DNA from 2 places in the Bacillus vallismortis genome. Region 1 is predicted to be linked to the other one. Evidence: predicted binding sites of a transcription regulator. Region 1 holds the regulator's gene; the other holds the start of a gene.

Region 1 (7,989 bases):
GAAAGGATACATCCCTGTGATTAAAGAGCATCTATTAAATGAAATCGAAAAAAAAAGAGCAGAGCTGCTGCAAATTGTCATGGCGAACGGAATGACATCTCATATGACGATAGAGCTCAGTCAGGAGCTTGACCATCTTCTCATACAATATCAAAAGCAGCGCCTTCGAGCAGTAGCGGGTGACGAATGATTGCAAAATAAAAAACCCGTTAAGGGTTTTTTATTTTATAACCATGTTTCTCTATATCATAATCTTTACGTATTATTTCGTTTGATTATTCATGGCTTTCATCATTTGATTAATTTTCTTTTGAGAAGGTTTCATTCCCATTTGCATCATCATCATGCGTAACATTTGTTCATTAATAGGCGGATTCTTTTTAAGATAGCTCATCATATATTTACGAGCAATAAAAAACCCGAGTGCAACACCTATGAGCAATGCAACAACGCCCACTAGGATGCCAACCCATAAAGTCATTTTATTTCCTCCTTCATGTTGTCTAGTTTAAAGTGTACTAAACCAAAAGCTATTATACAACATTTACATCTCTTTTTCTTCGGTTTTAGACAAAATTTCTTTCTTTCACCGGATTTAGCCATCCATAACGCTTCGAATTGAAATCCATTGCCAGAAAGCACGGGCTTACTTTCCTCAACACTTCAAAGAAAATCGTTTCTGCCTCGTAATGTCCCGAAGCCACAATCTCTATCATGTTCTCTTTCATCATTAACGTCGCGTGGCCTTTTGCTTTCGGCAAAGCTAATCTATAAATATAATCCAGCTGCCTGTACTCCACATTGCTTAAATTCATTTTTAACCGCTGATGCATATGTAAAATCGGGATTGGCTGTGTAATATATTGAATCTGTTTCTCTGTCATTTCATATCGCTGCTTTGTTAGGCTTGTCCAATGATAGTCTTGAAACAGCTCAAACATAACCGATTCCCGTCCGAAATAGTGGTTGGCAAATTCCTCTTTTATCAGGTACGTATAGTAGTGACGTTCCATCTTTTCATCCCCTTTTCCAGCAGCAAGTGATTTGCACTCTATTATACATAAGAAGAAAAGAAAGAATTGTCTATTACTGTTAAACAGCCAATACTATTTTTGTCGGATATACAAGAAAAAGAGGATGATTTGACTCATCCTCTTTGAAAGACTTACTTATTGAGTAGTGCTTTGACTCGGTTCACTACGTTTGGAACTGAGAAGCCGTATTCATTGATGATGGTTTCACCAGGAGCGGATGCACCGAATCGGTCTATGCCGAGCACATCTCCCTCAAGTCCTGTGTATTTGCCCCATCCGAATGATGCGCCCATTTCAATTGCAAGACGTTTTTTCACATCTGCAGGAAGGACGGCGTTCTTGTATTCGATTGATTGTTTGTCAAAACGGTCCATTGATGGCATGCTGACAACAGAAACATCGATATTTTCTTTTGCCAATTCAGCCTGCGCTTCAATCGCAAGACCTACCTCAGAGCCTGAAGCGATGAGAAGAGCGTCAGGTGTTTCGTTTTTAGGTTTAGAAACGACATACGCACCTTTTTCTACTCCTGCCAATGCTTCTTCAGCTGTTTGGTCAATTGTCGGAAGGTTTTGGCGTGTCAATACAAGCGCTGTTGGCTGTTCAGTGCTTTGCACCGCGAGCTTCCATGCAGCCGCTGTCTCATTGCCGTCTGCAGGACGGATCAAGGAAAGATTAGGCATCGCACGGAGTGAAGCAAGCTGTTCAACAGGCTCGTGTGTCGGGCCGTCTTCACCAACCGCAATACTGTCATGTGTGAAGACATATGTGACAGGAAGACCCATTAATGCTGCAAGGCGAATCGCCGGACGCAGGTAGTCAGAGAAGACGAAGAAAGTTCCGCCGAATACACGAAGTCCGCCATGGAGCGCCATGCCATTTAATGCTGCACCCATCGCAAATTCACGAACACCAAACCAGAAGTTTTTGCCTGAGTAATCAACCGCTGTAAAATCACCTTCATTTTTAATTGTTGTTTTGTTTGAACCCGCCAGGTCAGCAGATCCTCCAACAAAGAAAGGAATTTTTTTCGCAAGTCCGTTAAGAACTTCACCGGATGATGCACGGGATGCCAAGCTGCTTCCTTTTTCATAAACAGGAACCTCTTGATCCCAATCCTTCGGAAGCTCTCCTTTGATTGCCAGTTCAAGCTGTTCAGCAAGTTCAGGATAAACTTCTTTATATTTATTGAATTGGGCATTCCATTCTTGTTCCTTTTTCTCGCCTGACTCTTTAACCGCTTCAGCGAAATGCTCATAAACTTCTGAAGGAACGTAAAAATCTTCTTCATACGTCCACGCGTATGCTTCTTTTGTTAATTTGCTTTCCTCTTTACCAAGCGGAGCACCGTGAACACCGGATGTGCCGGCACGGTTAGGTGAACCAAATCCGATCGTTGTTTTCACTTCGATTAATGTAGGTTTCTTTTCATTTTGGCGTGCTTTTTCAATAGCCGCTGTTAATTCTTCAATATTATTTCCATCCTCAACATAAAGAACTTCCCAATTCATTGCTTCAAAACGCTGCTTCACATTTTCAGAGAATGAACGGTCGAGATCTCCATCAAGAGAAATGTCATTAGAATCGTATAATACGATCAGACGGCCAAGCTGAAGGTGGCCTGCAAGTGAAGCTGCTTCAGAAGAAATACCTTCCATTAAATCACCATCACCGCAGATACTGTATGTATAATGATCGACTACGTTAAATGAATCGCGGTTGTAAGTTTCCGCTAAATGGCGTTCAGCGATAGCCATTCCGACAGCCATGGCAATTCCCTGGCCGAGCGGACCTGTTGTCGCATCAACACCGGCAGTATGTCCGAATTCCGGATGTCCAGGTGTTTTGCTGCCCCACTGGCGGAATCCCTTAAGATCTTCGATGCTCAGATCAAACCCGCTTAAATGAAGCATGCTGTATAAAAGTGCTGATCCATGTCCGGCAGATAAAACAAAACGGTCACGGTTAAACCAGCCAGGGTTTGACGGACTTACGTTCAAAAATTTTGTCCATAGTGTGTATGCCATTGGAGCTGTCCCCATTGGCATCCCTGGGTGACCAGAATTTGCTTTTTCAATAGCGTCTATTGAGAGTGTGCGAATGGTAGCAACCGATTTCTTTTCAATTGTATCCATAAAAATCCCCTTCCTTATGTGTTGTACCCTTACATCATAAATGTCTGACGACTTTTTCTCAACTGTTTCAGCTTAAAATTGAGAGAAACTTGTTGAAATTTGTAACATAAAAGTTTTGCTTATAGTATATGCAAAAGAGGAATACGTTATTGCCGTATTCCTCCTATATTAGTGAAGTTTATTATTTCTTTTTTCTTTTTTAAGTTTTTCTGGTGTAACATCATTGCCTTCTGGGTCAATGATTTTCACACTTTTTAATGTGTTTTTCATAGAAGAGCGAAAACCTTTCAGGTACTCTTGACGGAGCTTTTGCTGTTCGGCTTTTTCTTCTTCTGTTATAACGCCAGCTTTGGCTTTGGCAGCAAGTTCATTAATTCTGGCAATTTTTTCGTTTGAAATCATGTTAAACTCCTTTATTGCATTTTGCCTATATACTACTAGATCAAAAAGAGTTTTACAACTGATTCAATCGGCTGTATCGTCATTCTCTATGTATTCCTGAAACCGCCGGTGGACTGTCGCTTTAGACACATCATAGCCAAACCCCCTGAGCGTAGCCGCAATTTCTGCGAACGTCAGTTTATTCGCCCTTAAGCGGACAATCTCTGAGATGGGCACCTCTATTCTTTCTTTTCCGCTGTTTTCATGTTGGTTTTTCAGGTTTTTTTGCGGTTTAAAACCGTTTTTCACTGCGCGTTTCATGCCCCGCTTGATTTTCATGTTGTGAATTTTCCGCTGGTACTCTTCCACAATGCTGACGATCTCCAGCACCATCGAATCAGCCTCCGATAACTCCAGTTCGCCTTTGTGAGCGGTTGTATAGACTTTCACACCTTCTCTATAGATGCAATGAAGCAGTGCGATTTTTGCATTTCCCCGTCCGAGCCTAGTCTCATCCTGAACCAAAATGACATCAATTTCAGAATTCTTGATCTCATCAAGCAGCTCAAATACACCATCCCGATCCATTTCATATCCGCTTGCTTTTTCGGAAATCACTTTGACGACTTCCATGCCGTTCTCGGCCGCAATGGCCGTAAGCTCCTCCTCCTGCCGCTTTAATGACGTCTCCTGCTGTTCTTTATTTGTGCTTACGCGGGCATAAATGAGTGCTTTCATTTTTTCTATCTTTCCTCTCTATCTTACAGTTGCCAATTCATATGCATCCTGATGCTTTTTTTTCAACGGAATCACCAATTCATCTCCCGGCTGGATATCAGTCGTCTGAAGATAATTTTTATCAGCTACCCATTCAATAAAATCTTGTTTGTTCATTTTCTTTTTATCTGTTACCTGGTCAGCTATAGACCAAAGTGTATCGCCTTGCTGGACTTCTATTTTAACATACTGATTAAGCTCCTGGCCGTTGCTTGAATATGACAGCAAAAGGATAACCGCGCTCAAAATCACTGTGAACAGACCGACAAAAATAATAGATTCTTTACCCATGATCATAACCTCCAACAGGAATGTTTGTTCGCTTTTTATAATTTCAGTATATACGAACAAATGTTTCTGTCAATTGTTTTTTCGAACCTATGTTTGTACTGTCAGGAAAATCATGCTATAATCTTCTTAAAATCGACGTTTTGAGGTGCGAAAAATGACGAAGCTATCAAAAAGGCAACTTGATATCCTCAGTTTCATTAAAGCAGAGGTTAAATCAAAAGGATATCCGCCTTCCGTAAGAGAGATCGGAGAGGCTGTCGGGCTTGCGTCCAGCTCAACTGTCCACGGCCACTTGGCCCGTTTGGAAACAAAAGGGCTGATCAGACGAGATCCGACAAAACCAAGAGCAATAGAAATTCTTGATGAAGAAGTAGACATTCCGCAAAGCCAGGTCGTTAATGTACCGGTCATCGGGAAAGTCACGGCGGGATCTCCTATTACAGCAGTAGAAAATATTGAAGAATATTTTCCGCTTCCCGACCGTATGGTTCCCCCAGACGAGCATGTGTTTATGCTTGAGATTATGGGAGACAGTATGATTGATGCAGGTATTCTCGATAGGGATTATGTCATCGTTAAACAGCAAAACACAGCGAACAACGGGGAAATTGTCGTTGCGATGACAGAAGATGATGAGGCTACGGTAAAACGTTTCTATAAAGAGGATACTCACATTCGCTTACAGCCTGAAAACCCAACGATGGCACCGATCATCCTACAGAATGTCAGCATTCTAGGGAAAGTGATTGGTGTGTTCAGAACCGTCCATTAATCTATTGAACTATCAAATGATGAAATAACCCTCTCTTCCTCGATGAAGAGGGGGTTTCTTGTATAAAAAAAAGCAGGCTCGCCCTGAATTTTAGGTGCGAGCCTGAATAGGAGGAAAAAGAACATCATGTTTACACCACAATTATCCATCAATTGATTGTTGAAGTCAAGAAATATTCTTTCCCTCAGGAAACTTTTTATCAAAATGCTGTCTATCAAATATAGACGTAATCTGCTTAAAAATGTTTCATGTTTAGGTCGGGGAATGATATGGCCTCAGATATTATCGAGGGAGCGCGGCGATTAAATTAATATGAAAATTTAGCACATAGTTTAGTTAGTTCTTTTTAATGTAAAAAAACAGCTCACCTTATGATCATGAGCTTCAATCAAAATGAAAATATTGAATACCATAACTCCCTTTTACCCGAACATTTGTACAGTTTTCCGAATGTTCTTCTGCAAAGATACGGTATCGATGAAATGGATCAATTGAAATCTTATCTTGAGCACTAAAATCAAACCAGTTGCCTCTGAATTGTTTCGTGCTCAGCGTGGTATATTGCCCGGTAAGCCCCATCCGTTGAAGTTTAAACTCAATCGAACAACTTTTAGCTCCCAAGATCGTAAACTGATAGCCTAAAAAATACTCGATAGCCGGAACATCACTTATGTTTTCCAAAACAAACGACTTAGTGTTGTCATTTAAAGTAAAGTCGGTTTTGTGATCAAACTCTAATGCTGACGCATGTGTACAAATGCCTAAAAAACACGCCAAAACTGCCGTTAAAACCACTATTTTCATTTTCAATCAAACCCCTCCCTTACCATATTTTACTCTTTCCTCACGTTTATGTATATGTTCTTTGGGAAATCTCGAGGACGCTTCAATCATAAAATTTCATATGTGTTTTTTCCTGTTTATAAAACTGAAGTCTGTCTTGAAGGCTTCCAGTATGAAATTCAAATTTATGGCCGTCAGGGTCGGTAAAATAAATAGACTTTCGATCGCGTTCATTTCGTTCTCTGCCAGGCAGAATATTGACATGAAGCCTTTTTAATTTTGCTAATATGTCTTCAAATTCACGATCTTGAATAGTAAAAGCAATATGTGTATAAGATGCCTTGATGTCATTTCTCGGAATGTCAGGCTCTTCATTAAGTGCAAGCCAGATGCCATTCAAATCAAAATATGCTGTTGTTCTTCCCTTGACCAGCAGCTTGGCATCAAACACTTTGCAATAAAAATCGATCGATGTGTCCAAATGAGAAACAGAAAATAACAAATGATTGATTCCTTGTATCTCCACAATAAAATCCCCCTCTAAGGCTGATCAACCATATGTACGTTTTTGCACCAAGAAAGTTTCATGCAACAAGAAAGTTTCATGCAACAAGAAAAAAATACCAGTGTAAACAAAATCGGATTGTTTAAAATAATGACTGTTAAATGGGTTCAACTAAATTGCTTAATGTGTTTATCATTCATTTACTGCAAAGGTTTTTTCATAAAAATAACAATGTAGGTGATCAAATGAAACATCTCATTGCACTAGCCTCAAAGATTGCTTTCACTCTCGCCCTTTTATATGTGATATTAGACAGGGTCTACTACGCATCGTTTTTAAGTGTGATGTTGATTGCGATTTTCTTAGGTTTTGTCTCATATCTTTCCGGTGACATGCTCGTTCTTCCAAGAACAAACAATATTACAGCTTCATTAGCTGACTTTGGACTTTCATTCGTTTTGATTTGGGTCTTTGCTTTAACCCAAACAAGAAATGATTTTTCACCGTTTGCAGCCGCTCTTCTTTCCGCTGTCTGCCTGACTGTTTTTGAATACTTTTTTCATCGGTATTTACTGAAGAATGTGCTGGATGAAACATTCCGAAATGAACTGACAGCCAGAGATAACACTCTACAATATCAAACAGAAGCCGCTGATGAGATGTATCCTGACGTTACAAACGAGAAGCATGAGGAATAGGAGGCCGACTTATCGCCTCCTATTTTTCAGTAGTTACTTTTCAGAAAACGGGACATTACTTCTGTAAAATCATAAAATCTCTCATTTTGAGTAACAGATCTGCTTTTTAAAGAAAAAATGCCGAACAAAGATCTTCTAAAACCTGTGCTCATTTCGATCTGGATACTCAGCCCTGTTTTTGATTTATTTGCAATGTTATTCGGACTAACGCCTGCATGCGGGTGGTCCGTACTAAGCAAGACAGCAGGAAAACCTGCATTTTGCAGTTCTTCAACTAAACCTGCAGCTCTTTCGCGATCTGTACCGCCAACTTCAATCTGCTGATCTTCTTCTGCATACCCGTGCAATGAAATGACATATTCGTGGTTTTTCGTCATCCTCAAGGCTCTGGGTTCATCAAAATGCGTGCTCGTAATATGCAGTGCAAAATTTCCTGACGATTTTAAGCCTTCAAATACATACATCGAATACTCTTTGCTCAGCTCTCTGGCTACTTCACTTGTCCCGCCTTCAATCCCTCCTCCATGAATGGCTAACACAAGGACAGGGTGTCCGGCTTCTTTCGTTACAATACGGTAATCCGAAGGCTCTTCATTGTTTTTTAATTCCTCAA
Region 2 (7,989 bases), 390 kb from region 1:
GATTAGCTCCGCTTCTTTGATGTAGGCGGGCTGCTGTACGGCAATAATCTCACGCGCTGCGCTGTCTTTCTTATGCTGAAGAAATTCAATCATTTCTGTTCTCCTGAAAATAGCCGCTGCCTCTCAACCTTTGCGACGCGGACTGCATACGACGCGTACCAAACGCTCTTTCCTTTTTCTTTTGCCGCTTGATGTTCAGTGTGATGCTTCCAGCGATTTATGGCGTCCATACTGTCCCAATAGGAAACCGTTATGCCCCTTCCATTCGCTTCCCGAACGCTTTCGACGCCTAAAAATCCGGGCTGATCCGCCGCCAGCGATACCATCCGCTCTGCTGTTTCCGCATATTCTGTGTCACTTTCGCTTTTGACAGACGAAAAAACGACAGCATAATAAGGAGGCTCAGGGGTTTTTGATAAAAAATCCATCCTATTTCCCCCTCATATGTTTTTGACAAACAGGACCTTGTCTTGGCCCGGGCCATCGTAGTTTGCAAACACTGAAACGCCATTTACCGTTTTGGTGCCCTTTTCAATGTCAAAGCCCAACTTTGTGTGATACGCGATTGATACCTTATTCACCGGTGAAGTGACGCACTTGATCCGGGTGCAGCCTCTTTGTTTTACCGTTTCAATAAAGACATCATATAATTGTTTCCCTATTTGCATTTTTCTGAAATCAGGGTGCACACCGGAGAAATGGATGTATGCCGTTTCAGGATCCGATTGCGATTGAAACCCGATTAAAAATCCTGTCATACTGTTCTGTTCAGATGTAATAAAGCTTGTGTCCTGAAAATGCTCAAAAAATAGTCTCGGCAATTTTTCTTTCAGCTGCCGGCCGCCCCACCATTCATTCATTACAGACGTTACCATTTCATAATCTGAAGACGTAATTGTTCGAATATCCATTTACGATTTGATCTCCCTCCGTCTGGCAAAACGAATGTCAGCTCTTTTTTTCTGCAATATAAAAATTATATTTTGCCTGACTGGAATTGTAAATGCCTTCTTTTCTGCAACATATTTCTCCCCCCAGTGCAGGGGGGAGAAACTTTACAGCACAATATCAAGCACCTGATCAAGTTTCAGCTTATAAATCTGATCCTCGTCTGCTTTTACCCATACTGTTTTTTCAAACTCTTCATACCGGCAGATTTTCCCGGTGCGGCGGACGATTTCACCGTCCTGGAAGCAGCTGACAGTGACATTCTGAGCAAACTCCATCGCGGCGCAAAGCGTTTGATTCATTTCCTCCAGCTTATCAGAATCAAGGATCGGCTTTTGCAGCTTTTGTTTATGGCGCTTTCTCTCAAGCAGGCTTTGTTTATGTTCCGGCAGAAACATCCTGCTCCCTTCCCACAGCATGTTGCCTCTTTTTAAATGGTCGTTCATTTATAATGCCCTCCTATTTTAGCCGCGCGTTCAAATGCCTGGCCTGCCGCTGTCAGTGACGCCGCCCTGATGATGGCTGTATCGCCGAACCGGCTTTTAATGCCATCCATCACATAGCCAAGGCTCATTTTCTTTGCATCATCCTGAAATAAATTGAGCTGCCATATGTCATCAGAGGAGAGCTGAGACAAATTGACCCCGAGGCGGCGGACAGGCTTCCCGTCCCAAAACGTAAGAAACAGCCGGCATACGGCCTCATATACATCCTGGGTAGAATTTGTCGGCTCCGCCAGCTTCACTTGCCGGTTGAAGCCCGTCGGCCAATCAAAATCAGCACCCCGGCAGCTTACTGACACCGTCTGCCCCATTGCCCCGGCGTTTCGGCTTCGCCTGCACACTTCTTCACTCAGTTCCAGCAGCACGACCTTGATTTCTTTGTCAAAGTGTTCGTAGTCTCTCGGGAGAGTCATTCCATGGCCTATCGCCTTTTGCCCGTCCAGAGATGAAGTTGACACAGGAGAATAGTCGATCCCGTTCGCTGTCATCCACAGCACGTGGCCGTTAATGCCCCATTTCTTTTTTAAAAGTTCGAGCGGAAAAGACGCGAGCCCGCCGATCGTGCTGATGCCCATCCGGTTTAAGTGATGCTTCATTCGGCTCCCAACGCCAAACATGCTGCCCACCGGAAGCGGCCACATGTCGGTTTTCATATTTTCTTTCGTTAAGGTAAAAATACCGTTCTTATTCTTTTTGGCAAAATTGTCGCACGCGATTTTGGCCAGCGCTTTATTAGAGCCGATTCCGACCCGCGCATAAACGCCGATCTCCCGCATGATTCTGCCCTGAATGCTTTTCGCGATCTCCTCCGGCGCCCCAAACAGCTTCTGGCTGCCTGTAATGTCCATGAATTGCTCATCAATGGAATACGGTTCCACAAGGTCTGTATATTCCTCTAGAATCGCCGTAATTTGGAGTGATACATCAATATACCGCTGCATACGGGGCCGGAGCACAATAGCTTCAGGGCACTTTTCCTGCGCCTCCCACAAACGCGATGCATTCGCGACCCCCGTTTGTTTTGCCAGCGGGCAGGCAGCCAATACGACTCCTCCCCTTTTTTCGGGATCACCCGACACAATGACGGGCCTATTTTTCAAATGTGGATTTTCCGCTTTCTCTACAGATGCATAAAACGATTGCATGTCAACGAGAAAAATCACTTTTTCTTTCATCATACACACCTCTAAAAAAAGAACTTATGTTCGTTTTTCTATTATATGCGAAAGTACGTTCGGTTTATACTGGTAAATGATTCTTGTCTGACAGAAAATATGATCCAAGGGTGTGAGAGAAGAAAAACATTTAGTAGAATAAAAGCGAAGCATAAAGATAGGAGAGTCATAATGGAGAAATTTGTCGAGAAAATGATGGGACAGGCACTGCGCCAATACGGCCGAAATGTTGCCATAGATCCATTAAGCCCGTATGAAAAACAAAGCCTGAAAGCAGCCTTGGAAGAGAGACAGAATGAAGAGCCCGATGAGGATCTGCATGCGCATATAGAAGATATCATTTATGACTATGTCACAAACCAAGGGCTGTTCTCTTAACCATGGGCGAAAAGAAACAGAGGTGCACAGCGCCCCGAATTGGACTATCCGCTCTTTCAGCCGCTATGCGGCTTTTCTTTGAAAACACCGCCGTGATAACAAACAATCGTTTTGCCATCACGGAGAAAGGGTCTATCCAGTGTCACCTGCATCAACGCCATCGCCTTTCCTATTAACCAGACACCCGTTTAGTTCCACAGCCTGCCTAAGCTTTGAAATGCTCACGTATTGCAGCATCAATTACATTACATAATGTGCTTTCACTACCATAACTAAGCATCGGATATATTGGCATGTTCCTTCTCAACGCTTCAGCCGCCACTTCAACGATGTACACTCCGACAGCGATAAGATATGTTTTCATATGAAAAAGAAAATATTTTGAATGTTCCATTGGATAAGGAAATTTTTTCATATATGATAGAAAATGATCTTACATACAGGAGAGAATACGATTCATGAAGAAATGGAAAGATATCCACCCCATCAGCTGGACAATTATCATCGGAACCATTTTCGGCCGAATGGCAACATCGATGAGCATTCCTTTTTTAGCGATTTATTTAACAGCCGTCCAAGGCACATCAGCTTCTTATGCCGGACTTGTTATCGCCGCAAGCTCATCAGTGGGCATCCTTGCGAGCTTTTACGGCGGATATATCTCGGACAAATTCGGCAGAAAAAACATGATGCTCGTGTCCATTTTCGGCTGGATGCTGGTATTTGCAGGGTTCGCGGCGGCATCTCATCTCTGGATGTTTTTTGTGGTAAACGCATTAAACGGTCTTTGCAAATCACTGTTCGAGCCCGCTTCAAAGGCTTTGCTGTCTGATATGACAGAAGAAAAAACGAGATTGCTTGTTTTTAATTTACGCTATGCGGCTATTAATATCGGCGTGGTCTTCGGACCGGTGCTCGGCCTGTATTTCGGCTCATCGCAATCGACCGGACCCTTTTTGGTCCCCGCAGTGATTTACGGATTATACGGCCTTATACTTGCTGTCCAATTTAAAAAACATCCATCCTCGTCAGCATTAGGCCAATCCCGGCATATGAGCGTGCGGGAAGCGTTTATGGTGACGCAAAAAGATCATCTTTTTACAATTGCTTTGGTTGGCATTACGCTATGCACCTTCGGCTACTCACAATTCAGTTCCACATTCCCGCGGTATATGGCGCAGAACCCCTTGATCAGCAATGGAACGAAGCTGTATGGGGTGATGCTCACGTTAAACGCAATCGTTGTGCTGGCGACGCAATTTCCCATCGTCCATTTTGCAAAGCGTTTTTCGCCGCTTTGCTCCCTGATGCTCGGTAATGTGATGGTGAGTATCAGCATGGCCATTTTCACCATATCACACGGTGTTTCCTCACTAGTGATGATTGTGGTCACATTTACAATTGGTGAAGTGCTTCTATTCTCTATGATGGACTTGTTTGTAGACCAGATTGCAAAACCAGGATTAAAAGGCACTTATTTCGGGGCAATCGGTTTTTCACAGCTCGGAAACGTTATTGGCCCCTGGATTGGAGGGTTGTGTATAGATCTGTTTGGCGCCGGACGGCCGATTTTTATTTTTTCTGTCTTGAGCGGCATTACCCTGCTCGGCCTGCCATTTTTAGCGTTCGCCTATCGGCAGATGAAAACGGAAATCACAAAACACCGTTCCGGCCTGGAAAAGCCGCTTTAACTAAAAAAACGCGGGAGAAAACCAATCTCTCCCGCAACGATGAAGTGATGAACATGCATATAGGCCATTTGATGTTCATCTTTTCGTATTTATTATGTTTGCAGGTTATAAGCTTCAAGTATGCGAAGAACCGAAAAGCGCAGCTTGACCGCATTGAGAAAAAGCTTAACACCCTATGATTGACCGCTTGGGGCAACGAGCTCTACCTTAATCCTGTCCGGATCCTCACAATAAACTGCATAATGCCCGTCTCCTCCGGCAAAAGGATGCCGGTCTCGGTACAACACACGATAGCCTTTTGCCGCCAGTTTTTCGGTCATCAGGTCGACTTGCAGCTTGGATTCAGCATGAAATGCGAGATGGTTCAGCCCGACGCGGCACCTGTGGTATTCCGGCTCTAGAAATGGCTCTTTCGCCTGCACAATCACAAGGTAAAAACGATCTTTCTTCCAGCTGATGCCTGAGCTCCATTTTTGATACTCTTTATAGCCAATTTCGGTTAGGAACCATCCCCAAAATCGCCTAGAGGCTTCCAAATCAGAGACATACAGTTCGATATGATGCACGATATCACACCCGCCTTACCAGCACTTCTTCAACCTTATGCCCGTCTCCCTTACGCAAAATGAGATCCGACCTGAATTTAGTCGGCAAGATATTTTCATATAAGTTCGGCCGGTTAACACTCTCCCAAATCGAGGCTGCCATCTCGTCAGCCTCTTGATCAGACAAGTCTTTAAATTTATGAAAATAAGAATCGGGATTTTGAAACGCAGTTTCCCGAAGCAGACGAAAACGTTCTAAATACCATGTGAAAATCCGGCTTTCGTCCGCGTCCACATAAATCGAAAAATCAAAGAAATCGGAGACAAAAATACGCGGATCTTCCCGGTCATCCTCCAAGGTGGGCGACTGAAGAACATTAATCCCTTCAATAATCACAATATCGGCCTGTTCCACAACCTCGAACACGCCTTCTTCCCGGTCATAGGTGAGATGGGAATACACCGGAGCCTTTACGCTGTCTTTTCCTGATTTTAAGTCATTCAAAAATTCGAGCAGCGCCTTTACGTCATAGCTCTCAGGAAACCCTTTTCGTGACAGCATATTTCGCTTCTTCAGCTCGGCTGTAGGAAATAAAAAACCATCTGTCGTGATAAGGCTCACTTTAGGGCTTCCCGGCAAACGCGAAAGAAGCTTCTGCAAAATTCGCGCCGTCGTGCTTTTTCCGACTGCCACACTGCCGGCAATGCCGATCATAAACGGAATTTTGGCTGAATGAGGATGCTTCAAAAAAACATTGACATGCTGATTGCGTTTAGCGGCAGACTCAACATGCAAATGAAGGAGGCGAACAAGCGGGATATAAATCGTTTCCACTTCTTCAACAGATAAATAATCATTCAGCCCTTCCACAGCTTTTGCCTCTTCTTCTGATACAGCAATCGACAAATGTCCCCCAAAACCAGACCAAGACTCACGATTGTGCTGTGTATATAATGTATGTAAGTTAAGCTCTTTATTTTTCACTGTTTACACCTGACTCTCTGTAGGTTAAAACCCTTACAAAGATTGTAACGGAAAACCCTTTCACTGTCTGCTTATTTTTTCAGCAAATCCGCACCGATTCGATTATACGCGGACATCTCTTCTTTTGGAACCATGCTTCCTCCCGTTCCCCAGACGACATGGACAGCATGTTCCATGTTATATTTCTGGCTATAACGCCTTCCTTCTTCTGTCGAAAAAAGCTGAACGGGCCCGAACATGCCGGCAAGAGCAGAGGGCTCTAAATCGTTATTTTCAGATACAGCTAGCAGATGAAGCAAGGCATAAAGCGTATCGTCCTCTACGGTATAACAGCCGCTCAGCAGCGGTTCAATCAGCTGTCCGACAAATCCTGACGGCCTCCCTACAGCAAGCCCGTCAGCAGCCGTCCGATTATCGAGGCCGATATCTTGAACAGAAATCTTCTCGTGAAGGCCGGAATAAAGCCCCAACAACATACAAGGTGAATGAGTCGGTTCAGCGAAAAACACATGAACATGGTCGCCATATAAAAGCTTAAGCCCAAGTGCCACACCGCCCGGCCCTCCGCCGACACCGCACGGCAGGTACACAAACAGCGGGGTCTCCAGACTTGGTTGTACATTTATACAGTCAAGCTGTGTTTTTAATCGGCTGGCGGCAACAGCATATCCTAAAAACAGCTGACGGGAATGTTCATCATCAATAAAATAACAAAATGGATCTTGCGCCGCCTGCCGTCTCCCTTCTTTCACCGCTTCACTGTAATCAGATTCATATTCTATGACAGTAACACCCTTTTGGCGAAGCAGATCCTTTTTCCACTGCTTAGCATCGGCGGACATATGGACTGTCACGCGAAACCCAAGTGCGACACCGATGATGCCGATGCTTAATCCAAGGTTTCCTGTCGATCCGACAGCAATCGAATATCGGGAGAAAAACGCGGCGAACCGCTCTTCCTGTAAGATGCGGTAATCATCGGTTTCCCGAAGCAGTCCTTCTTGAAGCGCCAGCATTTCAGCATGTTTTAATACTTCATAAATCCCGCCCCGCGCTTTAATTGATCCTGAAATCGGGAGCTCATGGTCGCACTTTAGAAGCCATCTTCCCGGAAATGGCTGCTGATATGCCGCTTCGAGATGTTTCTTCATATGCAACATGTCAAAAAGCCGAGACTCGATCATTCCTTTGGCATCTTTCGTCTCAGGAAACACCTCGGCAATATAAGGGGCAAATCGCCGCAGCCTTTTTTCCGCCTCCGCTATCTCAGTTTCCCACTCATCTGCATGCAATAACGGGCTCTCTTTCTTGCCCGGATTTTCCCAGAATACAGGCTCTGCCTCCATCAATTTCTGAATGAACGGATCTTTAAACAGAACATGAAGGGCTTCTTGATGAATTGGCATCCAATGATTTCTCCCTTCCTCTAAAAAATGGCCTGTGCATATACCAACAGCCAGCACACCCCAGGCAGTTCCACTGTTATTTTTTCGTAAGCACACGTCCTGCCAGCTTTTCAACAAGGGCAGGAAACAGCTGATACAGCTTGGTGCCGGCATTCATTAAACGCGGAAGATTAATCTCCCGTTTGTTCGTAAAAATAGCAGCGGTAATTTGAGCTGCCACGTCATCAGGGTCAAGCATCCATCGGCCGAGATTTTTGACATAGTCCCCGCCTTTATCAGCAATGGAAAAAAAGTCCGTCTGAATCGGTCCCGGATTGACTGTTGTCACATTAATGCCGGTTTCCGAAAGCTCCATCCG

What was found. The regulator LexA, encoded in region 1, represses DNA repair genes until DNA is damaged. The targets are predictions, from matches to a motif close to CGAACATATGTTCG.
Region 2: the regulator LexA is predicted to act here: its motif matches at 2,675-2,688, upstream of BV11031_RS06120 (DNA polymerase IV).

The regions. Positions count from the first base shown of each region.
Region 1 covers NZ_CP026362.1:1,515,111-1,523,099, forward strand. The annotation lists gene ynzD (aspartyl-phosphate phosphatase YnzD) at 17-190, shown strand; gene BV11031_RS08115 (YneF family protein) at 263-481, opposite strand; gene sirA (sporulation inhibitor of replication protein SirA) at 567-1,013, opposite strand; gene tkt (transketolase) at 1,166-3,169, opposite strand; gene BV11031_RS08130 (DUF896 domain-containing protein) at 3,338-3,571, opposite strand; gene BV11031_RS08135 (YneB family resolvase-like protein) at 3,635-4,288, opposite strand; gene yneA (cell division suppressor protein YneA) at 4,307-4,624, opposite strand; gene lexA (transcriptional repressor LexA) at 4,773-5,390, shown strand; gene BV11031_RS08155 (hypothetical protein) at 5,775-6,194, opposite strand; gene fosB (metallothiol transferase FosB) at 6,277-6,699, opposite strand; gene BV11031_RS08165 (YndM family protein) at 6,924-7,376, shown strand; gene BV11031_RS08170 (poly-gamma-glutamate hydrolase family protein) at 7,403-7,989, opposite strand, start outside.
Region 2 covers NZ_CP026362.1:1,122,681-1,130,669, reverse strand. The annotation lists gene BV11031_RS06140 (bifunctional GNAT family N-acetyltransferase/GrpB family protein) at 1-93, opposite strand, end outside; partial or broken gene BV11031_RS06135 (antibiotic biosynthesis monooxygenase family protein) at 86-428, opposite strand; gene BV11031_RS06130 (GNAT family N-acetyltransferase) at 441-911, opposite strand; gene BV11031_RS06125 (YolD-like family protein) at 1,056-1,394, opposite strand; gene BV11031_RS06120 (DNA polymerase IV) at 1,391-2,629, opposite strand; gene BV11031_RS06115 (YqzH family protein) at 2,798-3,004, shown strand; gene BV11031_RS06110 (MDR family MFS transporter) at 3,463-4,695, shown strand; gene BV11031_RS06105 (VOC family protein) at 4,869-5,261, opposite strand; gene coaA (type I pantothenate kinase) at 5,266-6,225, opposite strand; gene dsdA (D-serine ammonia-lyase) at 6,297-7,631, opposite strand; gene BV11031_RS06090 (SDR family NAD(P)-dependent oxidoreductase) at 7,708-7,989, opposite strand, start outside.